One region of the Lentibacillus cibarius genome, then DNA from elsewhere that is predicted to be linked to it. Evidence: riboswitches for the same ligand, from Rfam matches in the RefSeq annotation. Region 1 holds a riboswitch; each other region holds the start of a gene.
The links. A riboswitch is a leader RNA that binds a small molecule or an ion and turns the genes downstream of it on or off. The one in region 1 is predicted to bind cyclic di-GMP.
Positions count from the first base shown of each region.

Region 2: another riboswitch for cyclic di-GMP. It lies ahead of FFL34_RS04190 (EAL domain-containing protein); the one in region 1 lies ahead of FFL34_RS05285 (competence type IV pilus major pilin ComGC).
Region 3: another riboswitch for cyclic di-GMP. It lies ahead of FFL34_RS06985 (response regulator); the one in region 1 lies ahead of FFL34_RS05285 (competence type IV pilus major pilin ComGC).
Region 4: another riboswitch for cyclic di-GMP. It lies ahead of FFL34_RS06745 (aspartyl-phosphate phosphatase Spo0E family protein); the one in region 1 lies ahead of FFL34_RS05285 (competence type IV pilus major pilin ComGC).

Region 1 is NZ_VCIA01000001.1:1,082,029-1,089,954, reverse strand. Features, by position in the region: gene FFL34_RS05295 (type IV pilus twitching motility protein PilT) at 1-1,001, shown strand, start outside; gene FFL34_RS05290 (type II secretion system F family protein) at 1,076-2,275, shown strand; cyclic di-GMP riboswitch class II at 2,331-2,413, shown strand; gene FFL34_RS05285 (competence type IV pilus major pilin ComGC) at 2,445-2,900, shown strand; gene pilM (type IV pilus biogenesis protein PilM) at 3,001-3,906, shown strand; gene FFL34_RS05275 (hypothetical protein) at 3,920-4,465, shown strand; gene pilO (type 4a pilus biogenesis protein PilO) at 4,455-4,967, shown strand; gene FFL34_RS05265 (hypothetical protein) at 4,979-5,197, opposite strand; gene FFL34_RS05260 (DUF2829 domain-containing protein) at 5,482-5,703, shown strand; gene FFL34_RS05255 (3-oxoacyl-ACP reductase) at 5,959-6,714, shown strand; gene FFL34_RS05250 (QueT transporter family protein) at 6,935-7,453, shown strand; gene FFL34_RS05245 (Hsp20/alpha crystallin family protein) at 7,599-7,926, opposite strand, start outside.
Region 2 is NZ_VCIA01000001.1:832,429-840,354, reverse strand. Features, by position in the region: gene FFL34_RS04200 (chemotaxis protein CheW) at 1-24, shown strand, start outside; gene FFL34_RS18535 (methyl-accepting chemotaxis protein) at 97-2,115, shown strand; cyclic di-GMP riboswitch class I at 2,439-2,530, shown strand; gene FFL34_RS04190 (EAL domain-containing protein) at 2,744-3,457, shown strand; gene motA (flagellar motor stator protein MotA) at 3,528-4,271, shown strand; gene motB (flagellar motor protein MotB) at 4,249-5,043, shown strand; gene FFL34_RS04175 (chemotaxis protein CheX) at 5,049-5,510, shown strand; gene FFL34_RS04170 (chemotaxis protein CheA) at 5,535-7,556, shown strand; gene FFL34_RS04165 (chemotaxis protein CheW) at 7,568-7,926, shown strand, end outside.
Region 3 is NZ_VCIA01000001.1:1,453,319-1,461,244, forward strand. Features, by position in the region: gene FFL34_RS06975 (hypothetical protein) at 741-992, shown strand; gene FFL34_RS06980 (restriction endonuclease) at 1,113-1,625, opposite strand; cyclic di-GMP riboswitch class I at 2,045-2,126, shown strand; gene FFL34_RS06985 (response regulator) at 2,235-2,597, shown strand; gene FFL34_RS06990 (aspartyl-phosphate phosphatase Spo0E family protein) at 3,592-3,813, shown strand; gene FFL34_RS06995 (hypothetical protein) at 4,030-4,227, shown strand; gene FFL34_RS07000 (HNH endonuclease) at 4,308-4,886, opposite strand; gene FFL34_RS07005 (hypothetical protein) at 5,244-5,858, shown strand; gene FFL34_RS07010 (restriction endonuclease) at 5,883-6,524, shown strand; gene FFL34_RS07015 (MORN repeat-containing protein) at 7,086-7,926, opposite strand, start outside.
Region 4 is NZ_VCIA01000001.1:1,407,417-1,415,342, reverse strand. Features, by position in the region: gene FFL34_RS06780 (hypothetical protein) at 1-393, opposite strand, end outside; gene FFL34_RS06775 (hypothetical protein) at 993-1,412, shown strand; gene FFL34_RS06770 (HAD domain-containing protein) at 1,405-1,893, shown strand; gene FFL34_RS06765 (hypothetical protein) at 2,497-2,757, shown strand; gene FFL34_RS06760 (HNH endonuclease) at 2,878-3,459, shown strand; gene FFL34_RS06755 (hypothetical protein) at 3,929-4,144, opposite strand; gene FFL34_RS06750 (response regulator) at 4,157-4,522, opposite strand; gene FFL34_RS06745 (aspartyl-phosphate phosphatase Spo0E family protein) at 4,519-4,713, opposite strand; cyclic di-GMP riboswitch class I at 4,803-4,887, opposite strand; gene FFL34_RS06740 (hypothetical protein) at 5,360-5,677, shown strand; gene FFL34_RS06735 (hypothetical protein) at 6,282-6,707, shown strand; gene FFL34_RS06730 (hypothetical protein) at 7,001-7,474, opposite strand; gene FFL34_RS06725 (hypothetical protein) at 7,853-7,926, shown strand, end outside.

The sequences.
Region 1 (7,926 bases):
ATCAAAAAGCTTCCGACGTACATATAACGGTCGGCAAAGCACCCGTGTTTCGTATTAATGGTTTGTTACTTGAGCAGGATTTTCCTGTGTTACAACCTTCCGATACCGAGCGGATGGGCCGTTCACTGTTGAGTGATCACGAGTGGCAGATGCTGCAGGAGCGGCGGGAATTGGATTTTTCCTGTGGCATCAGTGGTGTTTCCCGGTTCAGAGTCAATCTATTTTACCAGCGCGGGGCGTTGTCGCTCGCATTCAGAATTGTGCCGAGACATATTCCGTCCATTGAGGAGCTACACTTGCCGCCGATTGCCAAAGAAATTACGACCGAGCGGCAAGGCCTTGTGCTTGTCACCGGACCGACCGGAAGCGGAAAAAGTACGACACTTGCGGCAATGCTTGATTTTATGAACCAAACGATGGGCCGGCATATGATTACGCTGGAAGATCCAATTGAGTATGTACACACGCACCATTATTCGATTATTGATCAGCGCGAGATTGGGATCGACACGAACAGTTTTCTTAACGGATTGCGGGCAAGTTTGCGGCAGGATCCGGACGTTATTCTCGTCGGGGAACTGCGTGATCTGGAAACAATCTCCACCGCGATTACAGCAGCTGAAACCGGTCATTTAGTACTTGGTACGTTGCATACTAGTGGTGCGGTTTCCACGATTGAGCGGATGATTGACGTATTCCCACCCGCGCAGCAAACGCAAATCCGCATTCAATTGGCTTCTATTTTAAAAGCGGTCATTTCCCAGCAATTGCTTCCGACAACAGACGGGACGAGCCGTCGGGTGGCAACAGAAGTGCTGATCAACACACCGGCCGTTAAAAATCTCATTAACAATGAAAAACTGCACCAAATCCAGAACGTGCTGCAGACATCCAAAGCGCAAGGCATGCATACCATGGATATGGATTTGAAGCGGCTGCTTAATGAGGGCGTCGTAGCATATGAGACCGTCGCACCGTTTTTGGAAATTAGGGAAGTATAAAGACCGGGCGTGGCGAATGGTAGAATAATGTTGGCAAGGGCTTGCGGAAATTTTGACCAGCAGGGGGTGATGCAGTGAACTTTGAGTATAGCGGTAAACGATTGTCCGGCCAGCGCGTAAAGGGAAAAGTAGAAGCGGAAACGAAGCGTGATGCGTTAAGGGAACTAGAACAAAGCGGTATCATTATCGTCTCTATTACCGAAACGAAGCCGTGGAATAAAGATATTATGTTGAACAAGCGGCTTAAAAACGCTGATTTTGTTATTTTTCTCCGGCAATACGCGACACTGATTCATGCCGGGATTTCCATTTCGGAAGCGACGAAAACAATGAGCAGACAAACGGACAATCGTATGCTCCAATCCGCGCTTGAAGACATAGACAAGCAGCTTGATCGAGGGGAGGCGCTTTCTGTCGCAACCGAGCGTCATCCGAACGTTTTCCCGGAGCTGCTCGTCAACATGATCCATGCCGGAGAAGCGAGTGGTAAACTGGATGACATTCTAAACGAAATGGCTGATTACTATGAGAAAGAACATACCAACCGGAAAAAACTCGTCTCCGCCTTGATGTATCCTAGTATCGTCGGGGCTATTACGCTATTGTTAACGGTATTCTTGCTCGTGTTTGTCGTACCACAGTTTGTATCGATGTTTGAATCCTTCGGGGAGGATATCCCGGTATTTACGCAGTTGATCCTGTCCTTAAGCGATTGGATGCAGTATTACTGGTGGATGCTGCTCGTTCTCGTGGTAATCGGCGTACTCGTGTACAAATATGTCGTGCAATTTCCGGCAGTGGCATACCGTGTGGATGGCTTGAAAATCAAATTTCCCTTCCTCGGCAAGCTTGCCCATAAAGCAGTGCTTGTCCGGATGACACAGACACTTTCCACCCTCGTCAACAGTGCAGTGCCAATCTTACAGGCGCTGGAGATTACTGAACGGGTTGTCGGCAATAAAGTAATGCAAAACGTTTTAGCAGACGCCCGGAAATCGCTGGAAAACGGTGAATCGATAACCCGAGTGATGGATGGTCATTGGGCCTTCCCACCGTTAATTGTGCAAATGGTACAGATCGGTGAAAAAACCGGAACACTCGACCACATGCTGCAAAAAGCCGCGCAATTTTACGAAGAAGACTTAGATCAAATGTCCAACCGCATTCAAACATTGGTCGAACCATTAATGATTATTCTATTGACGGTAATCGTTGGAAGTGTTATTGTATCCATAGTTTTGCCGATGTTCTCGCTATTTGAGAACATTCAGTGAACAAATTGCTAAGATGTGGTTATTATACATAGTATTTAGTATAATAGATGTAAGAAAAAGGTAGTGGTGTGATGAGCGGCTATCTGTATATGGGCACTTGGATAGCCAGGAGCAACTAGTGCAACCGACGCTCTATTACCTTATTAAACTAAAAAGGGGAGAGAGGCGTATGTTGGAACGTTTGAAAAAAAGATTTAAGCAGCAGAAAGGTTTTACACTAGTTGAGCTGTTGGCTGTCTTGGCCATTTTAGGGGTAATATTGGCGATTGCGGTACCTAGTGTTTCAGGGGTTATTGGTAAATCGAAAGAAGATGCTGATAAGTCGAATAGGGAATTAATGGAGAATGCGGCAAGGCTGGCTCATGCAAGTGGGGTTGATCCTGAAGATGGTGCTTATACGCTAGATAATCTAGTTAAAGAGGGCTTTCTTGAAGAAAAACCTACTAACCCTAATACAGATAAAGATTACAATGGTACTGTAGAAGTGACAAATGAGGCTGATGATTCTGATGTGGATGATTATACGTTTGAATACAAACCTGGTGAAGATGAAGAAGAAATTAGTGATGACACTAGTGGCGGCAATGATGACGATGATGACAATAACGAAGAAGATGACGATTAATACATTCAATAAAACACAATCACCAACCCAAACGCCTTGCACGTTCTGCTGCAGGGCGTTTTTACCGAGATTCGACACTTTTACCTAAGCAGGTGGTCATATGGAGTTCTTCAACAATGGCAGGGTTAATATGATCATCACGAGCCGGGTGATCCGCTATGCCTATCAAAAAAATACCACAACTGACAGCATCGTCGTGCATGGGGAACACGAACTGCCTGCGGGTACGATGCAGGGTGGTACCATCGCGGATGCTAAGGCCTTTCAGAACGCGATTGAGCAATTAGTGCAAAAGTACCGCTGGAAACGGAAAAAGCTAGCCTTTTGCCTCGTGGATGATACGGTCGTCATTAGGGATATAACCATCCCGACAGCAATGTCCAAGGAAGAAGCAATGGGCTATATTCGCACACAAATCGGTAACAGTTTCTATTTGCCGTTTGACGATCCGGCGCTCGCCATTGACATGCTGGAAGGGGATGGGGAGACAACCAATGTCCGGCTGTATGCCTATCCGCGGGGAAAAATTAATAGCTTTGAACAGGCGTTTACAGCGGCGGGGCTTCACCCGGTTATTGCTGATTTGACGTCTCTGTCGGTGTACCGCTATTATGTTCAAACAACACAAGCAGCATCCGACCATGTGATGCTCGTTCATTGGAACAAAGATGCGCTGTTTTTGACAGCCTTCCAGCATCAAAAAGCAGTGTTCAGCAGGCATATGAAAATGGCTTCGCATGAAGAAATGACGCAGGAGACGGCTGAACGTATCATCAGTGATTATATGGTAGAGATCAATCGGATTATCGATTTTTATCAATATTCGATTACCAAGGGAGAAGCACGCATCGACCAACTGATTGTATCCGGGGATTTCCCTTATCTGTCCACGGCCAAAAGCTTTCTTGCTGACAGTCTGGCCCTACCGATTTATGAATTTCCCGAAGAAAGACTCTCCCTTAAATATGTTGACTTGCTGGGACTTGGCTTGAAAAATGGCGGCTGAAGGTGGACTTGTGATGAATACGGAAATAAACTTTTTAGAAAAAGAACGTAAACAACTAAAAATGCCGCTTGTTCTGTTTCTGATTTTTCTGCTGCTGGTTATAGCTGTGATTACTGTATTACTGGTGCAGCGAAATGGGTTAACACATGCCATCGACGTGCAGCAAAAAGAGATGGCCGTCCTGGAAAACCAAGTCTCACAGCTGGAGGGAGCATCCGGCACAGTGCAGCAGCTCGAGCAGACGAAGGAAGCATTAGCGTCCATCGAAGCACAAACGGTTCCGCGTGTGGCCCTTTATGAGCAAGTGCTTGACATGCTGCGTGACCCGGGGCAGATGGAGGACTTCGCGTATAATAGTGGAGAGCAATTTCAACTAGAAGCGGCGTTTGATACACTGTCTGCTGTTTCGGATTATATTGGCAAACTGCTGCAACAACCGTATGTGCTCGATGCAAAAATGTCCGACATTTCGAAGGCTGGTGACGGATATGATGCATCATTAGTGGTGACTTTTGACAGCGGTGTGTTGCGGGAGGAGATGAGTGCGGATGCTGACTAACTGGAACCGAAGCCATACATTAATTCTTATTTTATTGATCGCTTTTGCCGCTTTCTTATATGTTGCCGGTTACCGGATGATCATTCAACCGCTGCAGAATGACCTCGCCTCTACCGAAGAACAGGTAGATTTATACGAGCGACAAGTCAATCAGCTCGAAAAACAGGATCAGCCTATGGACGAGTCACTACAGCAAGTTACCAAACAAGTACCGGCCGACAAAAAGCCCGATGCAGTACTAAACGAGCTGCGGCAAATGGCCAACAAGACGAATGTCGTTATTGAGTCGATTGCTTCCTCTGGTAGTAGTGCAGCTGAAGAAGGCGATCTAAGCAATGCCGGGTACATGCTGGAAGTATCCGGCGCCAACATAAATGAAATCAATGCCTTTCTAAAGGCAGTCCAAAAAGGTGAACGATTTATGAGGATAGACACTATCTCAGTTGAGCAAGGCGACTCAGCAAACCTATCAGTCGAAATAGCAACATTTTATAGCGGATGAAACAGGACGGCTCATTTGTCGGGTTTCAACCCGAGCGACACGCACCGTAACTCGGGCGACAGCGCCCGCAACTCGAGCGACAGCGCCCGCAACTCGAGCGACACGCGCCCAAACTCGAGCGACACGCCCCCGAACTTGAGCGACAGCCCGTCCGACTCGAGCGACAGCACGCCCAACTCGAGCGACAGCCCGTCCAACTCGAGCGACAGCCCGTCCGACTCGAGCGACACGCACCCAAACCCGAGCAGCCCACCCATACCTAAAAGACGATTTTCCAGCCGCCGAAAATCAACCTTATTTCTTATACACTTCCGTCTGCTAACATGCCAAAAGTGGCTGAGAATTATAACTTAAAATTTTTATCGTTCACATACTTTCTTTATTGGAAACTCGCGTGACCCGAGCCGAAACCCGCGCGACACCCGTTTCTGCTATCCATTAGTAGGAAGGGTGCCTATCATTTTTTGAAGTGTTATACTGGATGATATAAAAATAATGGAGGGATTGGTTAATAATGACTTTTGAAGATGTATTGCCTTTGCTTAAATCAGGAGAAAAAGTGATTCGTACTGGTTGGGGCGGACCTGAATTGTATGTGAAACTCGTGGGTGAAAGTGTTCACGAGGGGGAAAAGTTAAACCCGTATATGTTAATCAACGTAGAAGGGGAAGGCTATACGATGTTCACCCCAACCGTATGTGATATCTTAGCTGATGATTGGCAAGTTGTTGATTAATATTCAAGTTAGGCAACGTATTGGATGCAAATGAAGATTAATGTGGTCCAGCCGAATGAAAGAACGTTCCATTGAAGAATGTTTCTGCAAGAGTCAAGCGCGACAAGAATCGTCTGAACTTTTTCCTGTACGCCTTGTTCATATATAATTGCAAGAATCCAAATATACGTGTCTGAATGGTTGTCACGATAACGTAGGAGCGTCTATTTTCCTAGCGGTTACAATAAAAAATACATAGAGGAAAGGAGGCGGATGATGATGTTTGAAGAATATAACGGAAAGGTAGTTTTTGTGACAGGGGCAGCTTCCGGAATTGGCCAGGCCCAAGCGCAACGGTTTCTGGAAAATGGGGCATGTGTGTTTGGATTTGATAAACAAGAAGAAGGTCTGTATGATTTGTCCGCTTTACATAAAGAACGTTTTGCGTATTATGTTGGGAGTGTATCTGACAAGGAAGCTGTGGCTGCGGCGGTCAATCAATGTCTTGCGCAGTTTCAAACAATTGATATTTTGCTGAATACAGCGGGTATGCTAGACGGGTATACACCAACACTCGATACGGACGAAGCACTGTGGGATGCTGTGATGGACACAAATGTGAAAGGGTTGTATGTAGTGACCAATGCCGTGCTTCCCCGTATGCTAAAACGCGGAAAAGGTGTTGTGGTCAATATTGCTTCGATTGCCGGGCTCGTGGCTGGCGGTGGTGGAGCGGCGTATACAGCATCAAAGCATGCCATCATTGGCTATACGAAGCAGCTTACATATGATTACAGTCGTTCCGGAATACGCGCAAATGCGATAGCCCCTGGTGCGATTAAGACACCGATGAATCAGGCGGATTTTGTAGGGGACGGAGAAACGGCAACATGGGTGGCGGAAGAAACACCTGCTGGCAGATGGGCAACACCAAAAGAAGTGGCTGATCTGACGCTATTTGTCGCAAGTAACGCTGCGGATTATATGCATGGAGCGGTGCTGCCGCTAGATGGTGGCTGGACGGTTAAATAGCGATAGGAACGATATGCCTGTTTAATAGATAGACAGGCATTTGCGTCGTTCGGTACCGTTTCTATCACTCTATTTCCCGTCAAATTATAGACAGCTCTTCATTAGTTTGCTATTATAAAGTGGTTGGCATAGATGTCAGCACTGCGGCACTTAATCTTCCTTTGGTCGCAGTTATTACTAAAATAGCCGTGTGTTGCTATTTTACAAAGGAGAAATGAAAATGAATAAAACTGTAGTCCACAACCCGCTTCATCCTCCTCTTTTATCAGCGACAGAAATGACTAAAATAGCGCTTGTCGCTTCTTTATATGTTGCTGTTACGGCCCTCTTGGCAGTCATTAGTTTTGGAGCAATTCAGCTCCGTCTCTCGGAAATGTTCAATTACCTTGCACTGTACAACAAACGATATGTCATCGCTGTCACCATGGGAGTTTTGATTGTCAACTTCATGTCGCCTACATGGGTCCTTGATGTGCCGATTGGCGGGACTGCGACACTATTGGTATTGCTTTTATGCCGTTTGCTCACCAAACGTATAAAAAATGATGTAGTGAAAATAGCTATCACCGCTCTTGTGTTTGCTTTTTCTATGTTTACAGTTGCCGCGCAGCTTGTCATTTTATTTGACCTGCCATTTTTCTATACATGGATGACAACCGCAGCAGGCGAGCTTCTGTCCATGTCCATAGGTGGCATCGTTATCTACTTCTTGAGCAAAAAAATCGACTTGACGAAATAACCGTCGCGTGGTCCGGTCCGAAACCCGCGCGGCCTGCAGCAAAACTCGACTGATCCGAACAAAACAACCTGACACCTTAATGGAATTATCCAAATAAACAGGCATCCGGGTGAATCCCGAATGCCTGTGGGTGAGGCCTGTCCTTTTATTCAAATGAAATATCAATCTGTTTCTTTTCATCTTTTTGTGCTTTTGGCATGCTCACTTCCAGAACACCATTTTTATAGGAAGCCTTCACACCCTCATCCGATACAGGGCTCGGCAATGTAATGGAACGCTGGAACGTGCCGCGAAAACGTTCTTTACGATGCATGTTTTCATCTTTAATATCGTTGGAGCGCTGGATGGTTCCGTTGATGTTAAGCATGTTGTTGTTTACGTCAATATTAATGTCGTCTTTGTTTTCAATTCCTGGAATATCACAGGTTGCAATCACTTTATCTGCGGTTTCGTGCACATCTACATTGATGCCG
Region 2 (7,926 bases), 250 kb from region 1:
TTGAAACAGGCAGCTGAAGAATAGGTGATGAATCAAGACCAGAAATGGGTTACAGATGCAATATGCTTTGAAGCTTATACATAGGAGAGGATAAGAATGGGCAAAGGAAATAAGGAAAAAAAAGGGTGGATTTTCAACCGGCGTGTGCAGTATAGGATCCTTATACCGTTTTTAATCTTAATGGCATGTGCAGGCGGGGTTGTTGCTTTAGTAAGCTACAAAACAAATGTTGAAGTAACAAAAGGTGAGATGACAGAGAATATAAAAAGTCAGATGGCAGGCATGGATGATACATTTGAATTATTCTTTAACAATATTGATTATATGCTGACCCGTTTTGCCTCAAATGAGTTACTATCGGAATATCAACCAAACGAGAAAGAAGCGCTGTTTGACTATTTTAAAGAAACCGGTGAGGCAAATGAATCGGTGAAAAATGTATATGCAGGAATAAAAGAAACAGGAGAAACAATCATTTATCCGGATGCTGATCTTGGTGAGGATTTCGACCCAAGGGAACGATCATGGTACAAACAGGCTGTAGAGGCTGAAGGAACCACCGTCTGGACAGAACCATACATAGACAAGGCTTCAGGTGAAACAGTCATAAGTGCTGCTCAGGCTTACTATAACGATGACGAGCTACTAGGTGTCGTCAGTTCAGACATATCCGTAAATTCGTTGCTAGGCATCATTAACAAGGCAGAAATAGGTGACACTGGTCATGCAGTACTGATTGATCAATCAGGGAGCTACCTTGCCCATCCAGATAAAAAGCAGATTGGTGAGGATATATCTGATGCATCTTTCTATCAGACCATAGTAGACGCTGATAAACGTGGTACTGTTGATTTTCAGTCTGGTGGAGAAGATAAATTGATGGGATTTGCCAAAAATGAAACGACTGGATGGACAATCGGTGGTATTATTGATAAATCTGAATTTGCAAAAAAGGCACAGATTGTCCTCTTAACGATTGGTATTACGATTGTGGTAGTATTTATACTAACAATTGTGGTGTCGATTATGATAACTCGTCGTATATCTAAGCCAATCAACACCGTGGTGGAACGGATGAAAGCAATAGCCAGCGGTGACTTAACACAAGAACCGCTTGAAGTGAAGACAAATGACGAAATTGGGCAATTGGTAATCACGACTAACGAGATGAATCAACATATGCGTGATTTACTTAACCAAATAGGTGAAGTATCCGACACAGTTAGCAGTCAGAGCGAGGAGCTGACACAGTCGGCTAATGAAGTGAAATCAGGTGCCGAACAAGTTGCTTCTACCATGCAGGAACTGGCATCAGGGTCAGAGACACAAGCAAACAGTGCGAGTGAACTGTCATCCTTTATGTCGACATTCACGGTCAAGGTACAGGAAGCAAATGAAAGCGGGGAACAGATACATCAATCATCAAATGAAGTCTTCCGTATGACAGAGGAAGGCAGTCAGTTGATGGAAAGTTCCAGCAGCCAGATGGAGAAAATTGATCAAATTGTACAGGATGCCGTACAGAAGGTAGAGGGGCTAGACGCTCAATCACAAGAGATTTCCAAACTTGTGTCCGTTATAAAAGACATAGCTGACCAGACGAATTTACTGGCATTGAATGCCGCTATTGAAGCTGCACGGGCAGGTGAGCATGGTCAAGGATTTGCTGTGGTGGCCGATGAGGTTCGTAAATTGGCAGAACAAGTCGCAGAATCAGTTAAAGATATTACTACGATTGTTACAAACATCCAAGGGGAGTCCAGCACTGTGACCGATTCGCTACAGGAAGGCTATAAAGAAGTTGAAAAAGGAACCGAGCAAATTCGCACAACCGGTGAAAAATTTGAAAACATACGAAGAGCGGTTACAGATGTCGTCAATAGCATTCAGACGGTATCGGACAACCTATCGGAAATTGCTGCCAACAGTCAACAAATGAATAGTTCTGTCCAGGAGATTGCTGCCGTCTCTGAAGAGTCTGCCGCTGGAGTCGAACAGACTTCTGCTTCCTCTCAGCAGACAAGCAGTTCCATGGAAGAAGTGGCATCCAGTGCGGACGATTTGGCCAAACTCGCAGAAGAATTGAATGGACTAGTACGGCAATTCCGCTTATAAAGTAAAACTTCAATCGGTTGTAGTTGATGCAGGATAAATGAAGGCTAAAGGCTCCGCCGCCAAATCAATTCAAAATCAAATAGCTTATTGAGTGATTTGTCGGCGGGCAACCGGATAAGTACTGAGAGTCGCTTTCGTTTTTATTCATGGATAGTTTGTAAAGGTAGATTATTGAGAACTTTGGAATTCCCATACCAAAAGCAGACAATATAAATGAAGCATTTGCGGGATGAAATGTAAACTTTTGTAAAATCATGTTGCTTTTTGTCGACAAGAGCGTTTATAATATGCCCATAGGAACTTTATACCATTACAATTTAATCAATTGAAAAAGGCAAACTACATCGAAAGAGTAGGACGCAAAGCTAAGAGTCTAAAATGTAATAGTATACATCATGATCGCCTGGCTACCAATTTTTTAATTAGATAGTTTTATTTAAACTAATTGGCTATTCAACTACTATAGAATAGCCAATTTTTGTGTTTAATGGTATGAAGTTTTTTGGGAAATAGGTGCTATGTCCTGGGTATAAATGAATGGTATGGGGTGGTCCTTAGAAGGAAAGATTCAGATAGATATTATAGAAACAGATTAAAAGAGGTATGAAAGATGAGGACAGTAACTGAATTGGATTACTATCACGTTGTTCAACCGATAATCAATTTATTTTCGAATGATATTTGCGGTTTCGAAATGCTTCTTCGTTCGGATGAGTTCGACGATCCACAATTATTGTTTGAATATGCGAAAGAACAAAACCAGTTAGTTGCTACAGACATGGAATCAATTATGAAAGCTATTAGCAGCTTAAAGAATGAAATGGAAGGATTAAGTGATTTATACATATGTGTTAACGTTTTTCCTATAACAGTAATGGATTCATCATTTTATAGCTTCCTGGAAAAAGTGAAATCAATTATTGATACAAAGGCTCACAATATTGTTTTCGAAATAAACGAAGCCCATTCGGATATTGATTTGTCTCTTTTTGGCCAGGTAATAAAAGAAATTAAAAAAGAAGGCTTTTTAATAGCAATGGATGATGTAGGTAAAGGCGAATCAACGCTAAAGGCGATTTTGGAAATCAATCCGGATATTGCAAAGATTGGTCGTTATTTCACAAATGGATTAGCAAATTCACCTAAAAAACAGCAAGTAATTAGGTTGATGCTTCACCTTTTTGGCGGAGATACAAAGGTTATTTTAGAGGGTTTTGAAAACGAAGGGGATTTACAGAAAGCGAAGGAGCTGGGTGTTTCTTTTGGGCAGGGATATTTCTTTGGCAGGCCTAAACCAATAAACTATTATATTCCAAAGTTATGGAAGTTAGGACAGGTGTAATTACGTTTTGAAAGTAGATAAAGCATCAATCACTGGAATCGTATTTGGACTTATTGCAATTGGCGTGGGAATGTTTTTGAAAGGAGTCAATCCTGCTGCTGTAATAAATCCAGCAGCACTGTTGATTATTTTCCTAGGTACTGCAGCTTCTGTTTTTATAGCTTTTCCAATGAACACATTAACAAAAGTTCCTACCCTGTTGAAAATCATTTTCACTGAAGAAAAAACAAATAATGTGCAGGAGATTATTAAGCAATTTGAACACTGGGCGAAAATAACAAGGAACGAGGGACTTCTATGGCTGGAAAAAGAGATTGACAACGTGAATGATACTTTTCTTTCTTCCGGTCTGCAATTGGCTGTTGACGGTCAGTCACCTGACTTCATTCGAGAAGTATTAATCGAAAAAATCGATGCTATGGAAGAAAGACACCAAAAAGGGATTGCTATTTTTACGCAGGCAGGCACCTATGCCCCCACATTAGGAGTACTTGGTGCTGTAATCGGACTCATTGCTGCTTTGAGTGACTTAAACGATATCGAGGCACTTGGGAAAGCAATTTCAGCAGCATTCATTGCCACATTATTAGGGATCTTTTCAGGTTATGTCTTATGGCATCCGTTTGCCAATAAGTTGAAAGAGAAATCGGAGAATGAAGTTCGAATTAAACAGATTATGATTGAGGGATTACTATCCATCACAAATGGGGACTCGCCGCGCATGATTAAAGATAAGCTGAGTTCATATCTATCGTCAAAAGAAATGACAGATATTATGCAGGAGGGAGACGATGAAGAACAAGAAACAGCGTAATCGGCCACATGTGAGTGAGTCATGGCTGCTCCCATATTCTGACTTGTTGACCCTTTTAGTTGCGTTATTTATTGTGTTGTTTGCTATGAGTGAAATCGACGCCCAGAAATACGAAAGGCTTGTTCAAGTATTTAATAGTGAACTTAGCGGAGGAAATGGGGTGTTGGAGAACAACAGCAGTACCATTGACAAAGAACCAACGGGACCGGCCGCGGAAACGGGAGATAGTAATAGGAAAGATAACGAGAAAGACAAAGGAGCGGCAGAGCTAACACAATTACAGAACTTGCAGAAGCAAATTAATGATTACATTAGTAAAAATGGGTTAACAGATGTAATAGGAACGACTCTATCCGGTGAAGGACTGCTAATAACGATCCTTAATGATGTATCATTTGATACCGGTAGTGCGAAAGTGAAAGCGAAAGGAAAAGCTGTTGCTAGAGAAGTGTCTAATTTTTTATATACCGACCCGCCACACGAGATTATTGTCAGTGGACATACGGATAACCGTCCTATCCATACCAGTGAATTTTCATCGAATTGGGAGCTGAGCGCAATGCGAGCCATTAACTTCATGCGGTTATTATTAAAAAATGAACAATTGGATCCTGAACGGTTCAGCTCGAAAGGATATGGTGAGCATCATCCAATTGCACCCAATACTAATGGAAAAAATATGGCCAAAAACAGACGGGTGGAATTGCTCATACTACCAAACTATGACATTGACTTAGAAGAAGGCGATTCAACTAAGAATGAGAGGGGATAAAGATAATGCAATTGACAACAAACGAACGTAATAAAGCTGTGACTGACCTACTTAATGCCACGTTTACTTCTCTTGATACAGTAGTTCCTGTGCAATATTCACGACAGAAACCCACATTATTGGCAAAAGAGTTCCATCTTGAGTACGGGGTATTGATTGGCATCACCGGAGATATACAGGGGAAACTTGTCCTTTCGGGCGATCCGGAGGTGTTTAGCGCGATTGGAGAAACCATGTACGGCATGTCACTTGAAGGAGAAATGCTTATATCCTTTAGCGGTGAACTTGGAAATATGATCGCAGGCGGCCTTTCAACTAATATCATTACAGAAGGGATTTCGCTAAACATCACATCCCCTACCATGATGCAAGGGAATACGAAAATTTTGGGTTTTAAGCAAGGGATTGATGTTACGGTCACATTCACCGATATAGGTGATATGACAGTCTATTTATTACTTGATTAATTAGCAGGAGGGAGGAATCCTTACATGGAGACAAATGAATACATGGAGATTTTTCTTGATGAAAGTAATGAACATCTCCAGTCGATTAACGATAATCTGCTTGAATTAGAAAAGCAGCCAGACAATCTTGACCTGGTTGATGAGATCTTTCGCTCGGCTCATACATTGAAGGGGATGGCAGCGACGATGGAATTCGATGACATTGCGTCCCTGACACATAAAATGGAAAATGTGCTTGATAAAATCCGGAAAAGCGAGCTGGCAGTCTCGGAACAAGTCATTGATATATTAGTGGAAGCGCTGGAAGACTTAGAAGAAATGGTCAGTGCCATCAATAGTGGGGAGGATGGAAGCAAAGATGTCAGTGGTCTTGTTCAACAGCTTGAACAGATTGAGAATGGGACAGGTACATCATCAGGGGGACGAAATAAACAGGAAACAACGATTATGAACGAGTTAGCACTGGATGACTACCAGTTGACGGTTGCTCACCAAGCTGCGGAACAGGGATATAGTACCTTTCAGATAACCGTGAAGCTTGTGGATGGTTGTATGTTGAAGGCTGCACGCGTTTATATGGTATTCGAAGTGTTGGAAAAGCTCGGCGAAGTAATTAAATCGGTTCCAACGGTTGAGGAACTAGAAGCAGAAGCCTTTGAACAGTCCTTTTCAATTGTTCTATTATCAAATGAATCAGCAGAATCAATCAAGAGTCGTATTCATACTGTTTCAGAGATTGATGATGTGACGATTGTAGCGTTTGACGCCGGGAATGAAGCGCCTGAAGAGGAACAAGCTGAAGAAAAATCGCAACATAAAAGTCCGCAGCCCGAATCTGATAAGAGTGTCTCTGAACAAGAAAAAGCTTCCGGAAAGAAATCCAAGCATGCTTCATCCAAGACAATCCGAGTCAGCAGTGACCGAATCGATCATTTGATGAACTTGTTTGAGGAATTGGTGCTTGATCGCGGTCGACTGGAGGATATCTCAAGTCAGCTGAAAAACCAGGAACTAACCGATACCATCGAACATATTGCTAGAGTGTCGCAGGATATGCAGCGTGTTATTTTAACGATGCGTATGGTGCCTGTGGAACAAGTCTTTAATCGGTTCCCACGAATGGTGCGAGGGCTAGCAAAGGACTTACATAAAAAAATTGATCTTAATATTGTCGGTGCAGAAACGGAGCTTGACAGAACGGTAATTGATGAAATTGGTGATCCGCTTGTTCATTTAATCCGAAATTCTGTTGATCATGGGATTGAGTCACCGGAAGAGCGCTTAGCAAATGGCAAGCCGGAAGTAGGCAACCTAACGCTCAGGTCTTATCATAGCGGTAATCATGTGTTCATTGAAATAGAAGATGACGGGGAAGGCATAAATCGTGAAAAAGTTGCTAATAAAGCAATTGAAAATGGATTATTGTCCGCTGATCATTCCCAAAGTTTAAAGGACGAAGACGTTTATCAATTCATCTTTGCTTCCGGGTTTAGTACTGCGAAGAGTGTATCGGATATTTCGGGGCGCGGTGTTGGTTTAGACGCCGTACGTATGAAAATCGAAGCGCTTGGTGGGGATATTAATGTGGAATCCGAACCAGGTAAAGGAAGTAAATTTTCAATCCAGTTGCCGTTGACCTTGTCCATTTTAAATACGTTGCTGGTTCATGTGCAGGACGAAATCTACGGCATTCCACTTTCCTCCGTTATTGAGACGGTTTTATTGGAAGAAAAAGAAATAATGCACGTCCAACGGCAAAAGGTAATGGATTTCCGCGGCAAAGTTGTTCCGTTAGTTTCACTCCAGGATGTATTCAACGTTCAAGAAAGTGATGTGGAGAATAAAAATAATTATCAACCTGTTGTTATTATAAAAAAAGCCGATAAAATGACCGGTTTAATGGTCGATTCGTTTATTGGCAAAAAGGAAGTTGTTCTTAAGTCATTGGGTAACTATTTAAAAAATGTGTACGCGATTTCAGGTGCAACGATATTAGGTAATGGACAAGTGTCGCTCATTATTGACCCAAATGAACTGATTAAATGAGGAGGATTTGTATGGAAGATTCCATGAAAGTAATTGTTTTCCAGATGGATCAACAAAAATATGGAGCTAACGTGATGGAAGTGCTATCTATTGAGGAATTGGAAAACATAACTAGTATTCCGCGGACATCAGAGTTCATAAAAGGAGTTGTCAATTTGCGTGGGGAAATTACCCCCGTTATTGACTTAAAGCAGCGACTGCGACTTGGTGAAACATCACGTGAAAAGGGAACGCGGATGCTAATTGTGCAAATGGGAGATGTACAGGCTGGATTACTCGTCGATGAAGCTTCCGATGTCGTGGATATTGATACAAGTACGATTGAACCGGCACCGGAAGTGATTAATGGAATCAATGAATCGTTTATAAA
Region 3 (7,926 bases), 370 kb from region 1:
TCCTATCACCTTTCTTTTTGTTACTAATCGATGGCGTTTAGGTATTCATCCCACATATCATCTTCAAGCTAAAAAAAATTCCAGATAGCTTGGTTCCACTTACTTATCAAACAGTTTCATTTATTTCTCCTTTCTTCGACAATATACATCATGCTCTGCGGAATACATATGCTGCAGATTCGAAATCAGCTAGTTAAACCGCCAGTCCAACTACCGCTCCTAAATTTTTGAAGCAAAAACATAATTCTTTTGATTCGCTCTGGATCCCTCATTTTTCATTCCCCTTTCAATGAAGCGGGGAAAACCCTATTATCGAATACTTGTATAGCTTCCAGAAGTTTCATCATCTAACGACGAAACCTTAATTCCCATACTTCTTAGTTTCTCAACACTTTCCTGCCGGTCCCTCTCTAACTGTTTGAACTTTTTCCTGAACACGATTCGAACAATAAACACAAGTGTAGGGAGCAGGACGAACTTCAACATATACCATAAGGCCATGAAGAATAAGATTATTAGTGAGAGATAAGCGAGAGTGTCCACCATCTCAATCGCTCCTTTTGTTTTATTTGCTTACTTTATTTTATACGATATGCCGTCGTTAGCGATTCAGCCAAAACCCTTTTAATAATACTCACGGTACCATTTTAATTCCTCTAAAATTTTTTTGCTTTAAACTCTTCGAAAATGAAAAATACCAAAGTATAATACTTCAAACATTTCGATTGGAGGAAAAGCCATTGGAACAATTCTATAAAGATGCATACGAAGAAGGAAAGAAAGTAAACCTGCTTATTGAGCCGGAAGATCAACTAAATGTCGCAATAAATCTTTTAGGAATGGTAGAGCAAACTTACGAGGAATTCTCTCATGAAATTCTACAATTCTATAGACATTATAACAATCCCGTTCCCAGCTTTATTAAACGTGTAAACAGCGACAATTTGATTGAGTTTGGTATGTATTTTGTCACCGGACTACTCAGTGAATAAGAGCAAAATGGAAAGGTGGATGATAACAATGAAATTGAGTAATGAACAATACGAAGCACTCTATGATGAAATGATGAATGTATTTACCTAGGGGCTAGCCATTAGCTTAGCCCCCTAAGATTAGCTACTTTTCTCTTCACCTTTATTATTCTTTATTATCCAATTCATTAATTGATTCCGATCAATCAACTTAACATGATTTGTAACCGCTAATTTTTTAGCTTGCTCTGTAAAAAAGCTATTTGTAATAACCCAGCATTCGTCGGCCTTATAGTGACTTTTGGCCGAGGCTATCTCTTGCACAGCTTTAACGCCAACATTTTTCTTATATCGTTTTACTTGAACAATAATTTTCTTGCCTTTTGAGGATAAAACTAAATCCGCCCCATAATCACCACTTGCCGGCGTTAGTTTAACATTATATCCGCTAGTTTTTAATTGTGCTTGAAGATACTCCTCAAACTTTCTACCTGACATTTTATCAATTTCTCGCATTCCTGACTTTCTTAGCTTCTGTTCCTTTATCGTATCAACGATAAATGCAAATATTAAGGTACCAATAACAAATACAATTAATCCCCATGTTAGTAAAGGTTCAGCTGTTAACATCGACCAAAGTAAATTCCATCCCATCTTAAAACCTTCTAAGAATCCCATACTACCTATCCTGTACTCCCTTTGAAAGAATCATTTATTTAAGATTACGATAATACATAGAACAATTCCGACTGAAACACTATAATTGCTTATCATCTTATACAAAGATAAAAGAGACTCCACTTCTGATATTTAACCTATATCATCAAAAAATCAGTTGTTTTCATAATCGCTTACAGCTTAGATTATTATACCGTCTATATTCAAAAATGGAAATACTAACCATGATTTAGTTGGTTATACCACAGAGACCACACATGCTCTCATTATTAAAAACGTAACTGAAAAGGCCCAACCAGTACCATAAGAGAACTTTTTTAATTCACAAAAAATACTTTATGCTTTACTCATTCTCACCGATGTTATACGTGGACAGTTTAATAGAATGATTTATGACCCGATAATGGCAAACTTATCGAAAGGTAAGGACGCAAAACCAAGGGCCTAAAGCTTTTAGTTCAGGCAGCCTTTTCTTTGGTTCGCCTTTTTTCTGTCTAAGGATAAACATGATATTTATTATAGATAAAAAACACAGGATTTAATGTGAAATACCCACGAAGAATAAAATCAGGGAGCAGGGACGATATGGGTACGATATTAATAGTTGATGATTCAGGGTTTATGAGAGGCTATTTAAAACGTATGATTCAGGAACATGGCTATACAGACGTTATAGATGCAGCGGATGGGCAGGAAGCGATTAACGTGTACAAATACTGTAACCCCGCCATTGTTTTTCTCGACATAACAATGCCGAATGTCGATGGTTTAACAGCACTAGAGGAAATTATCAAATTCAATCCTGATGCGAAAGTGGTTATGTGTTCAGCTATAGGTACAGAATCCAATGTTATTAAAGCACTGCAATTAGGTGCCATAGATTTTATTGTAAAGCCGAAATTTGATGGCTTGATAGACGTTCTGAACAAGCATTGTCATACGTATTAAACATTTTACTTAGATTGGAATGAAAAGCGAATGCAAAAACACAGAATATGTACAAACTGCGGAAAAATTGATCGCCTAATAGATGGTCTATGCAACGACTGTTACGATGAAGAAAGGGATAATTTAAAAAGAATCAAAGCATTTTTGTCGAAACACCCGCAATCAAATGCAATCGATATCTCTATAGAAACAGGCATCCCTATTGATGACATCACGCGTTTGATAAAAAAGGGAGCCATTACATAAATAGCGATTGGAGGAATGAGATTGAGATTATTTCACAAGGTTGCAACAACTTTATTCGGTTCATCAGAGACCTATTTGATACGTTCAAAAAAAGAAGTGCATATAACTTCAATATCAAAAAGAAGCTGAAACTATCGAAGGGCAGGTAATAGAAGGTTATGAGCAATTAATAGAGGCTGAATGTTTTACGTTTGTTATCCGTGCCTTTTGAACTAGGCGTACAAGCGGGAAGGTTGTTTTACAATTTGGAGCATACCATAACCCGTTATTAATACATATTCTTTATAATGATAAAACAAACCGACCGGGGAAATGGACGAAACTTATCATGACAAACAGTAGAACCCACTCAACTTGAATCTGAGTGGGTTCTTACTATGTGATGGGGTGGATTTTCCTATCCCACAGAGGTCCGCACTATGCGGATAACTTTATTTTAGCAGAAATGGTCACCCCCATCAAAAAAGCGTAAAACAAAGTGAAAATGGCACCACCCCTCTAAATGAATGATTTTTAAACAAAGAAGCTGCCACGGTGATGATCCCTTGGCTCCCAAGATTTCCGGCTAATAGCTGGGCAACCGAGACAACCATATCCTTATTTCATATCATAATTTTTCCAATATATCAGATTAATTTCGAACATATTGTTCATTAAAAATTCACAACCACCACTAGATTATAGGGATTTGTATCCATTATAATAGGTTGGGTTTAATATGATTCTTAGTACATAAGGAGCATTAATGATGCAAACAAGCTACAGGAACTTAGAACATTTAGTACAAATGATTAATCAGCATAGAAACTTAATGCTGGAAACCGCAAAGGTCTATGGTATGGGAAGTGAAAAGACATTAAATATTAGCCAAGAATTGGACGAGTTAATCCTTGCCTACCAAAAGGCTACTGCGGCCCAAAGTAAGACTAATAGCGTAGATGAGGAAAAGCTTCCTTTAAGTTCAGCCTGACAACTACTTCCACACCTGCTCAAAGGGGTTATATGTGTCAAAAGATCACGAGCATATCTTCTTCGGTTGAACAGAAAGAATTAGCTTCTCTCTTGAGGGTCTATTTCTTTTATGAAGGAATATGATGTACGATGATAATTGTAGTGCCAAGAACCGAATATAAGGTCATTTGCTGTTGGAGAAAGTCATCACCATTGACTAAAAGGGGTGAGGAAAATGAGAAAACTTAATGATAGCAAAGGATTTTGCCCTTTTTGCGGAGCGGATCTGCAGGGAGAACCAATACCGGAGGAAATGCAACATCAGTATGGGGCAACTCATTTCAGTAGAAAAATCGGCATTTCCAGTATAGAAGAAGATCGTATTGTGAAATGGCAGTGTCCGGATTGTGGGAAGGAATGGGAGCGGGAATGATAAGAATCCTGCAGAGATTTCTCTTCACAGGACTTTTATCACTATTTTATCGTTTTAAAGCGTTCGGAGGACTGTTCCCTTTAACTTGGTTGTTGGAATCTGATGTTGATGATTTCTAAATATTCTTCATACCTCATATCGGCTTTCTCACTATTGCATCCCCCACAAGAACAAACACAGTTGCTTGGTGTGCTAAATCCACCTTTTGATTTGGGTATTTTATGATCAATCGTATCTCCATAAAATCCACAATAATGGCATATAAAGCCATCCCGTTCCAATACGAACTTTTTTAAAGATTTCCTGTTGAAAAAATGATGAATTAATGTGCTATGAAAAATTCCAGCTGCTCCTTCTTCCACCAACTTCTTAGCTTTGTCATAGCTTACGGTATTTTCAAATTTATAATTACTTGAATCCCGGCCGCGAATGGTAATTTCTTTAGATGTATCTAATAAAGACGTATCAAAGCTATATTCCTGCCTTGAACTAAGTATTCTTTCATGCTTACGATCTTTGCAATCCCAACAGTAGGATTTTCTTTTCGTTCCATTACTCATTCTCCCACCTCTTGTTGGGAATTTTTTCAGATATTTAGTTTCACCACAAATTTTACACTTTTTATAGATCCTGCAAGCATCACCTATACTGACACCCAATATGATCGCCTCCAAAATCGACACACTATTACTATTTCGTTATCGCCCGCCTTTGCCCTACTCTAACCATTTCAGGAGTTGTTATTAATACACTATCATTTTCTGTCTTTTAAATCTAATCTAAATAGCAAAAGGAGCCTTCACTCAAAGGCTCTTCTAACATTACCAACCTTCATTTGTTGTTCCTTTTTATTTTTAAACCTTTTCAAACTTAAAGTTTATATTTTGTGCAGATCATGTTGTTCTGCAATAGGGAAATTAACAATCTGTGCTTTCACAAATGAGTTTTTGCATTCTTTCCGGAAGGATTTAATTCCATTTTTGTCGAATATTGATATATGAAAGGAGTGGCGATAAATGGCAGATTTCTCTGTTAGCCTAACGCAATTTATTGATTTCACTTTAAAAAGAAGTGGCAGTGCTAGAACAAATTTTGTACGTGAAATAAAATATAGAGAATACCATCCAGCAACAGATTATTGGAAACAACTTAGAGATGAAATCAAAAAATTACACTCAGAAGGGGCATCATTAGAAAAACTTGACTACTTAGTAGATAGAGTTCATGAACGCAAGCGCCGAAATTATAACGAGGCGATTAAACTCTATAAGAGATTTTTTCGTGATAAGAACTGTGAATGGTTTAACCCCGGTAGTTCATATTGGGCTTTTAATGATGAACTTATAGTGAAGTCAAACCCTGAAATAGGTCTTTACATAAACGGCCAGCCACACCTTGTAAAATTGTATTTCAAAGGTCAGAAAGAGCGTATCGACAGACATAACATTACTTCAACATTAACTTTAATGAATAATGCTAATTTTAATGATGTACTACCTGATGACGTTCAGACTTCTGTGCTTAACATAAGACGAGAGAAAATGCATACTAACAATTTTATTGATGATGATTTGTTACTTTCTTTAGAAGGGGACGCACAACAATTGATTTATCTTTTGAAAAATGTGTAATTCATCAAAGAAGGAAGATAGGCTATGACAAGCAAAGACAGGAAGACCTTAAAAGAATTAATTAATATGATTTTTGTCGGAACAGGGTTAGTGATCTGGTACTTATTTTTCAGGTCCGATGCTTGGTACCTCTTATTCGTTTTTATTTTGGCCGGAGTATTGTTATCAGAGATAGTGCAGCTATTTATTCCAGCCTTAAATGTTAAACATAAACGTAAAAAGAATAGAACGCAGAACGTCAAAGAGAATAACAAAAGGACAAACAAACTGAACAACTCTTCTAACTTAACGTCTGATATCGATCAACTATCTGGCCAAGAATTTGAAGAGCTTATGTATGCTTATTTTAAAGATCATGGATACAACCCTCAGCTAACAGACAAAACGGGGGATCATGGCGTGGATCTGGTTATTAAAGATCCTCAAGACGGACTCCAAATAGCTGTTCAATGCAAGTGTTATAAAAAAGGCAATAACATTGGCAACAAACCATTACGAGATCTTGAAGGTGCCAAAAGATATTATAAATGTCCCGCCACACTTTTCATTACGACAAGTGATTTTACATCTAAGGCGAGAGAATTTGCTGACAGTCTCAACAGCATGGATATCTGGAATGGGTTTATTGTGAGAGAGAAACTAGAGAAATGGCAGAACAAGCACTAGACGGTATCCAATAATAGTTAATGTTTATGGCAGAATAAAAATGTAGCTTTTGTATCTATCCGCTGAAAAGACCACTTGCAACCCTTTTGTTCCTTCTCCATGTTTATTGGTTCCTTTAACATGCAGAAAGTTAATAGAACTTTGGATGGCTAGCAAGGCTCTTTTTATAATCGCAGTTTTGTATTTTAAGGTTGCTAAATTATGTACTTTTATTTTGCCATAAACAAGCGGGAATAATACGGGGCAGAACAATGGTTTCCCTTCTTTTGCTTACAAGAAAACAACAGAAGCCCTGCAGAGATTTCTCTCCACAGGACCTTCTTCTTGTCAAGTGCTTTCGTTCGACAAAAACCGGGAAGTGACAGGCACCGCACCTATTAATCCCTTCAACATCTCTTAAAAATTTGATATAGTTAACTTGAGCCAAAGCTAGCATCCTTTCATTTCCCCCTCATGTGTTTTTGCGAGTACATGAAGAGGTTAATGAATTTTGGGATGGCTGGCAAGGCTCTTTTTTTATGGCGTCGCTTATGTATTTTTACGCCGCCGAACTATGTACTTTTATTCTGCCATATACACCTGTATGTTAAAATGGTCTTCCTTATTATATTCCTCACATATAACAGAAATATTTACATCAAATTTCCCGGTTTTTGTCGGTACCAGTAAATACTCCGAATTAAATTTACTTTGCCTTGTATGCAAAAGCTCAGCGCAATAGACACTGATTTTATTTTCGTTTAAATCTGTCCAATAATTTTGGTTTGTTGAAGAAACAAAATCCCATAAATGCAAGTTATTCTTTGGTGAATAAGGGGGAGAAAACATCGCCATGCCCATTGCTCCAATTGAGCCTACAGCTGAGTGCAAATTGTCATTTCTTAACGCTTTAGACCAAGCTTTATCAAGAGGACTACGGGGTAGGCTAGGCATTCCTGGCTCTTCCAAATTTTCCTTTGATTCTTTTAAAATAATTAGTTCATCCGGGAAGTCCAATTCAATATGAACATTATTCGCTTTGTGATTACCATCATTAATAACAGAAAGGTCTATTTCTACACCAAACGCTTTTGCGTATTCATAAATTTCTAGTTCTCTATTGTAAGCCTCAATCTTTTCAATCGTTTCTGGTAACTTTGCGTTATACGTTTCAATTTCATCGGATGATATATATTTCATAAGATTTTGCGGTATTTCGTCTTGAACTACTTTTTCTGGTATCGGTAATCTATCTATTTCTATAGCAGAATTAAACTCAAGCTCTACTTCATCCGTTTCATTTATTTCAATGTCAATATTAGGAGTCTCATCATCTTCATGTAAATAATGTCCAAACCATTCCACAGAACCATATTTACTTTCATAAGTCGCTTTGACTTCTCCAATAGGCGCAGCGGAATCT
Region 4 (7,926 bases), 330 kb from region 1:
TGGTTCGATGCTAAATTCCTCAACAATAACTTTGCCTTCGATAAACAAAATAACAAGTTCCACGGTCAAAGTGATATTGGAATCATATTCTTTTATTGTCATTCCTGTACGCCAAGTCTGATATTGTTCTATGTCTGTACCGGAATCCTCAAGGTAAACGGAAACCTGCCTATCATTGGTAATCTGGACCAGTTTGTTATAAAGGTCTTCGATGTTTTCCCTAAAGACCTTCTCTTTTAATACTCCTTCTATCACATTATCCTTAACGCTTACCGCATATTGGTCAATATCAAGTCTTTCATTCATGTGGTCCTCCCAGTTGGCTTCACTAAGTTCTTGATTTGATTTCGCTGTGAACTTTTTTACAATGCCAAGCGCGTAGTATGTACCCACTTAAATCCCTCATTTTACGATTAAGATTTCTTCTTATTCTTGCGTTTCCCTAATGTCTTATTAGGCTATTATAAGTATTAATCAGTCATGTCTATACCTTAAATCCATGAAATGACTGATTAAAGTGGTTAAAGAGGCGGAAGGGAATAACCGTGACATTATATTTATAAGGGTATTGATTTTTTTATTAAGAACATAAATGTAGATGGACGGGTTCTGCCTAATCGCAATCACACAACATATCGTATATAATAAGGGAAAATTCAAATTGAAAGGGGAATTTCAATGGTGGACTTCCTTGCGTTCTTTTTATTAATCATTTTATTATTCTTGGCTATTAGGTCTATCGTGAAGTTCGTTATGCTTCCCGCCACGAAAATTATAATTCGAATCATGTTTAGGAATAGGTTTGTACAATTGGAAAAAGATCGACAAGTAAATGTAGGCAAACTACGAAATATGGGGATTAAGGTTATATCTGATCGTGAAGCGACTGGGAATTATACAAGCGTTAGGTAACTTTTAAGATATTGCGGAAAGGCGGTATGTTCATTGTCGGACAATAAAATTCCTAAGAGAAAATTTGCATGGGTCGATAAATGGGCCAAGATGACGGGGAACGGGCGAGGATTGATGCTAAAGCAAATAAAACCGCTATCGTTTATGATACAAAGTATGGGACCGTTAAAGAGCATTATGACGGGACAATAGAGTATATGGATGGAGGTCTGATAATGAGAGAAAAAGAGCGAATCAACCGTATTATGTTGTTGCTACAGAAGATTTGGAAGCAACAACCAGATGTGCGGTTTAATCAATTGATATCTAATCTGCAGCAAATGTATTCAGCGGAACATAACGGGTATGGACGGAAAAAGATAAAAGAAATAGATCTCTTTGACAAGGAAATAGAAACTGCTTACCTAGACTTCTTTTTCTTGGAGGATGATAAGTGGGAAGAATTTTTGCAAGCGATTGTTGATAAGCAACAGAATGACAATAGTGGTAGTAATGGATAGAAAAACGAATATGGAAGATAAGATTTTGTATATGTATTTGGATTTCGATGGTGTATTAACGACCAAGTTCTCCGTTTCATCAAAGCTACATCCCGGACTACAATTTGATGATGTTTGTGTAGACAATTTAAAAGCAATACTAATAGAGTTAAAGAATTTATTTGCGGAGATAACTATTGTGGTCATTAGTGACTGGCGTTATGATTTGTCACGCGACCAATTAAAGTACATTTTAATTGAAAAATATGGATTAGAACAATTTATTGACCGAATTGAATTCACTGATAAGGGAAATACCCGTGAAAACGAAATTAAGCAACATCTTGCTATGATTGGTGAAGCGGATGCATTCGTTATTCTGGACGATATGCGTTATCGTGATGGGTTACTGATTAAGCATCTTGTACGAACAAGAGCAGAAGACGGGATACGGGCATATGAGGATGTAAGAGCTTGTATCATGCAGATTTTACATAAGTAAACTTTCTCTTCCTGTGTTAGTGTGAATGCTTATGTGTTATCTGCCCATAAAGCATCTTGTAGCCCTTCAATAAACCCCGTACAAACTGAAAATTTATATCTTATTTTATAACCCTAAGCTTACCCCATCTTTCCTCGATTAATCCTTTGCATAGTAATCGAGTTATATTCCTTTCTATCATCGTATAATCCACCTTTATGGCAACTAAATCATCGATAGATAAATACATTGGAAATTTGTCCGTGAGTTCATGTAGAATACTTAGCTCAATTAGATTAAGTTCGTATCTTTGTGAAATATCATAAGCGCGTATCACTTTTTCGGTACCTTCTTTTTACTTCAATTTGTTGACACCATTTGCTATTTTAGCACTTGGCAGTGTATTTTTATGGATTCGTTTGAACATTTATTTACATTTTCCTGTACTAAGCTGACAGCGCATTAGTTGCCGAGGTTTCGCTTCATATAAGTTAGTTAGAGGATAGCGGTTTGATGATGATGGCGTGGTAAAAGCAATAACTATAAGGATATGTAATATATGTGTAATGGTTGCTGTTGTAGGGTATCTATAGAGGCTAACTATTTTTTAAACGAGGTATTTTTATGAACAAAACCATATTAAATAATAAATCAGAGTATAGACAAGCAAATATCATTCGATTAAAAATAAAGGAAAATACATACACAAACAATGATTTGGCCATACTGCTTGGGCTTATAAAAAGGAATGCAGAAAAATTGGATGTAAGTCAGCGAAAGCAGCTTTGTGAGTTGGGGCAATTTCTATTTGCAGTTGAACGACAGGAGCGGTTACCGGAAGATATTCTAGATCTGGTTGATATTGTGTTGGTAAAAGGGGAATAGAATTTATCCGGGGGTCATCCCTATACCGCTTCTTGGTAGATTTGAAAGTAAGAAAATGATATTGTATTCGTAATATTACATGGGTTATTAGTAGCATAATGACCAATTGGGGGTGAACTAATGGGGGTAAGGGGAGTAAGTACGGGTGACACTTGTAGGCTCTATAAGAGATGTAAAATTTGTGGTGAATATAAATATATGAAAAGTTTTCCGGCTACAGGCGGGAAACACAACAGGCCAAGCAAAAGAAAATCATATTGTCGGGACTGCAAAGATCGTAGGCATGAAAGAATACTTGGTCCAAGACAGGAATATAGTTTTGATTCATCATTGCTAGATGCGACTAAAGAAATTACCATCCGTGGACGCAATACAAGTAATTATAAGTATGAAAATATAATAAGCTATGACAAAGCGAAGAGGTTAGTGGAAGAGGGAGCGGCAGGCATTGTACATAGTACGCTAATTCATCATTTCTTCAATAGGAAAACTTTATGGAAATTTGTATTAGAACGGGATGGTTTTATATGCCATTATTGCGGTTTCTACGGTGACACAATTGATCATAAAGTTCCTAGAGCAAAAGGCGGAGCAAGCACACCAAGCAACTGTGTTTGTGCTTGTATCAAGTGTAATCGAAATAAGGATGACATTGAATATGAGGAATATATAGATATCGTGGAATTAACTGAACAGAATTAAAAAGATCGATGAATGTGAGGGATGTGCTTGGTAAAATTGTTTATGTTGTCACAGAAAACGCCATTCATTGGAGTATAAGGCTAGCTATACTAACTGAAGCTGTTCAGTTATGAAAAGCTACAGGTAAAAGCCGTCCTTCTCATCTGGTGGCTAAGGCTTGGTATGTTATTACAGAAGATTTGGGTGCAACAGACAGATGTGCGGTTTAATCAATTGATATCTAATCTGTAGTAATTCAGTGCAACATGACAGGTATGGACGTAGTAAAATAAAAGAAGAAGCGGATGCATTCGTAATTTTAGATGATATGACTTATAGCAATGAAACATTGGCTAAGCATCTTATACAAACAAGTACAGAAGATGGAATACGGCCATATGAGAACGTGAGGACTTATATAATGCAAATAATACATAGATGACCATAAAAGGACTTTTGGAGTTGTTCTGCATTGTTTTGTTGGCTAGAATTATATTAATGTTCCCTTTTTAATTAAACGGGTTATACCGTCAATAGAAATGCCAGTTTTTATGGATAAATCTATAGCATTTGAATTTGGATATTTAAATAAAACCTTTTTAACCGCCTTAATATTGTTTTGTTCTATTTCGTAGCATTCGTTACATAAATCATGCATAAGTTGATCAATTTTCCCACAGTGTACACATAAACCATTACGCTTCATTGTTTACCACTCCTATTCTGTGTTGGAATCCAGTTTATCTAAAACGTTAACTAAACTTTCAAAATTAGGCTTAACAATAAAATCTATTGCCCCTAGTTGCAGTGCCTCAATAACATTTGATTCTGTACCCATAGCTGAACACATAACCACTTTTGCTTTCAAATCAAACGCTATAATTTCCTTCAATGCAGTTAAGCCATTTACATTTGGCATCGTTATATCGAGGAAAACAATATCTGGACGTATTTGTTTATATGCCTCAATCGCTTTTTGTCCATCGGTTGCTTCAACAATGTCTAGATGTCCATGTTGTTGAATCTTACGTTTTAAAAATCTTCTCATAAACGTTGAATCATCCGCTATTAATATCGTTCTCATGTTGTGCTTTTTCTTTCTAATTTTGTCATTCGCTGATGTTTTATAATTAACTCATCTAATTCTTGACTGCATTCTAATGTCTTATCACTATTAAAACCAAATGTTTCAGCAACCTTTATCATCGTTTCTTTCTTATGATTAATCAATTCCAGTAGGTAGTCTGTTGTTATTTTATGATCTGTTATAAGCATCCCATTACCTCCTAAAATCTTCACTCTGAAGTAAGGATACTCAAAAAGGCGAACCAAACAAGATAGGTACACCTATTAAGAGAGCTTACTTCGGTAACTAGGCTACCTTAGCTAATGAGCTTTAGGTCCTTGGTTTTGCGTCCTTACCTTTCGATAAGTTTGCCATTATCGGATAAACTAAATAACTAGTTCAATTGAACCACGTTCATTTACCTGTATTATCGGTAAAATGAGTAACATTATGAAGGGTTTTCCCTGAATTATCCGTTTTGCCTTTTATAAGGTTATCTGCATATGCAGATTCTTTAAGGTGCGGATAACCCATTGAACTTGCACAGGAAGAATCGCGATGATACATTGGCTGATAAATAAGAGTAGACGGCGAAATACGTTCATATTAGGACGTGAGACCTATATATCGCAAACTCATACAATAATAATAAATAATAGTAGATGAACCCAATTTTCCAATCTATTTCTTTTTAGCCCCGTTATTTGCTGCATTCTGGGGACTAATTTGAACATAATACACGATGTATAAATTGGGCTATTTTTGAATTTTATATCATGTAAGAATGATTATGTGCAACAAGAAAAAAATAAAGGATTATCCCACTTTTTATCGAATTAGTTCTGATAATAGGAGGTGGTAGTAATAAAATTCTATAATAAGGAAGGCCTTATCGAAGGATATATTCAAACGCCTATAAAACCCGTACACACAATGGTATTTGTGGTTGAAGGCAAGCTAGCATTAGAACTAAATATTACTGATCAAGCAACTGCGAGTAGAGGTTGTGGAGTTTCGAGAGAGAACGTTCATAAATGGCTGTGGGAAAAAGGAAACGAACTCTTTTTAATTGAATCGTTTTCTTATCAAACTAGGATTACTATAACAGCTAATGATGTTATGAATGGAAATATAGTTACTCCTTTTGGAAATTTACAAATGGAAGAGATTTAGCACCTTTTTAATGGTGCTTATTCTATTGCAGCAAATAAGGCACATGATGTGACATAGAATGTATTTTTGCTAATTTATGTAGTTACCACATTAACAGGATAACAATCCCCTGAGTAGAAACTTCTTAATTATTCTACTTTATAAACAATCACCATCTATTCCCAAACCATCTATCCCATAGCTTGTGAAATACGGGGTTATATTTATTCATTACTCCGTAACCAAAGGCAGGAGCAACAATTGTAAATGGACGAATAGGTTGGTAGAAAATGAGATTTACTATAACAATATAAGTTACCGCTACATTAAGACTGATGACCATTGCATTGATAAAAAAGCAAGTCTAAAAAAGTCCATGAAAATTCTTCTTTGTTTTAATTTGAATCAGTTTACATATTGGCTGCTGTTGCTTCTCATTATTTTTACTCTTTCAAGGTAATTGTGATTGCACTCATTGTTTCTGCTATAATATACCTAATCCGTGGTGTTAGGATAATCCAGCAAAACCCACACAATAAAAGGTGTAATCCACTGTACCCACGTTGAGTGAATTTACATTTATCATTATCAATGTCAAATTAGTAACAACCAAGGAGGCACCATTATGCATAAATTCCACAATACCGATATTCCGAATAAGTTAAGGAATATGACTGTAGAAGAGACCTTAAAGGAACTCTGTAAGGCTCAAGAAGGAAATGCTGATCAGTACAAGAAAACAATGACCATGATGCTTGAACAGATGGAAAAACAAAACAAAAATATGGATAGGAAACAGGAAAGAATTGATCAGCTATCTAATGAGTTATCCCAATCGACATCTAAAACAAATTACGACAGATTATTAGAAGCATTCCAGCAATCCGACGAAAAAGTGTTAGACATCACGAATGAAATAATAAAAAGGATACAAGCATTTACAGATTTGAAAAGGAATATGAAAAAGGTTGATGATGAAGCAGATACTGAATCACTAGATTTCGTTATAGATGAACTTCGTAGTTTACTTGAATATACGCAATATAGATAATCCCTACCTCAATTTAAAGTGAATTTTGGAAGTGGAAATTGACTGAAGCGAATCAAATAACACTCTATTTCCTTGTGTCTTTATTTAAGAAATTGGTTTATCCATCCGCTTCCATAGAAGTTTCTTCCCCTCTTCCCGCGCTTCTTTGGCCTTTCTCAATAATCTGGGTCATTGACTTGTCGTTGATGTAACGTTTGAGGAATTTAATCATTTAAATTGTTTTCTAGCATTTACTTACGCCTATTTCTCCCGTTTAATGATATAACCGCCACCTGCACATAATTAGGAAGGTATTATCCAACTATATCGCACATTACACAACCAACAAGTGGGTTTGCGAGATTAACATGCCGAAACAACCAATTAATCAATTTCGGCTCAATGCTGAATTCCTCCACAAGAACTTTCCCTTCTATGAACAGAATGGCAAGTTCAGCGGTCAAGGTAATATTTGGATCGTATTGTTTAACTGTCATTTCCGTAACCCAACTCTGATATTGCTCCATGTTTTTTCCTGAGTCCTCAAAGTATATTGAAATCTTTTCGTTATCAGTAATTTCAACAAGTTTGTTATAAAAGTCTTCGATGTTGTCTTCAAATACTTCCATCTTCAATTCCCCGTGTATTTCTGCACCATTCATGCGCAGAGTATATAGCTGAATATCTATTCTTTCATCCAGATATACGTTCCAAATAGCTGGACTGATCGCTTGGTCCGATTTTGCTGTAAAGTGTTTTACAATTCCTAATGCATAGTATGTACCCATAATGCCCTCACCTTTCTGTTATCAGTGTTCTGAACCTTATTATATCTTTTATGTCTCATTTTCTCTCCCTACTGTGTTCTTCAAACTAGTAACCAAAAGAAAGTTGCCTAAATAGGGTCGAATTCATGTTATTAATGACAAACGAATGGCGGGAAGGCTACATTGTTTTTAACAATCGAAGGTTAAAAGCGTGCAATATAGAGGTTATACTATTTAAAAGATTAATTGACTTATCATTGTTTAGAAAAGAAGCAAGAGGCGGCCTTTTGGGTCATTGAATATCGTTAAAAAACATCGATAAGGATGTGCGGCGGAAATAATTGCTGTCATCTTTATCGATGTTTTTTTATAAATAAGTAGAAAGAGAGGCGTTTAAGTATGAAAGAATACTGTGTTATTCGTTCAACAAAAAATAGGGATTATCAAGAAACAGTAATTGAAGCGAACTCGAT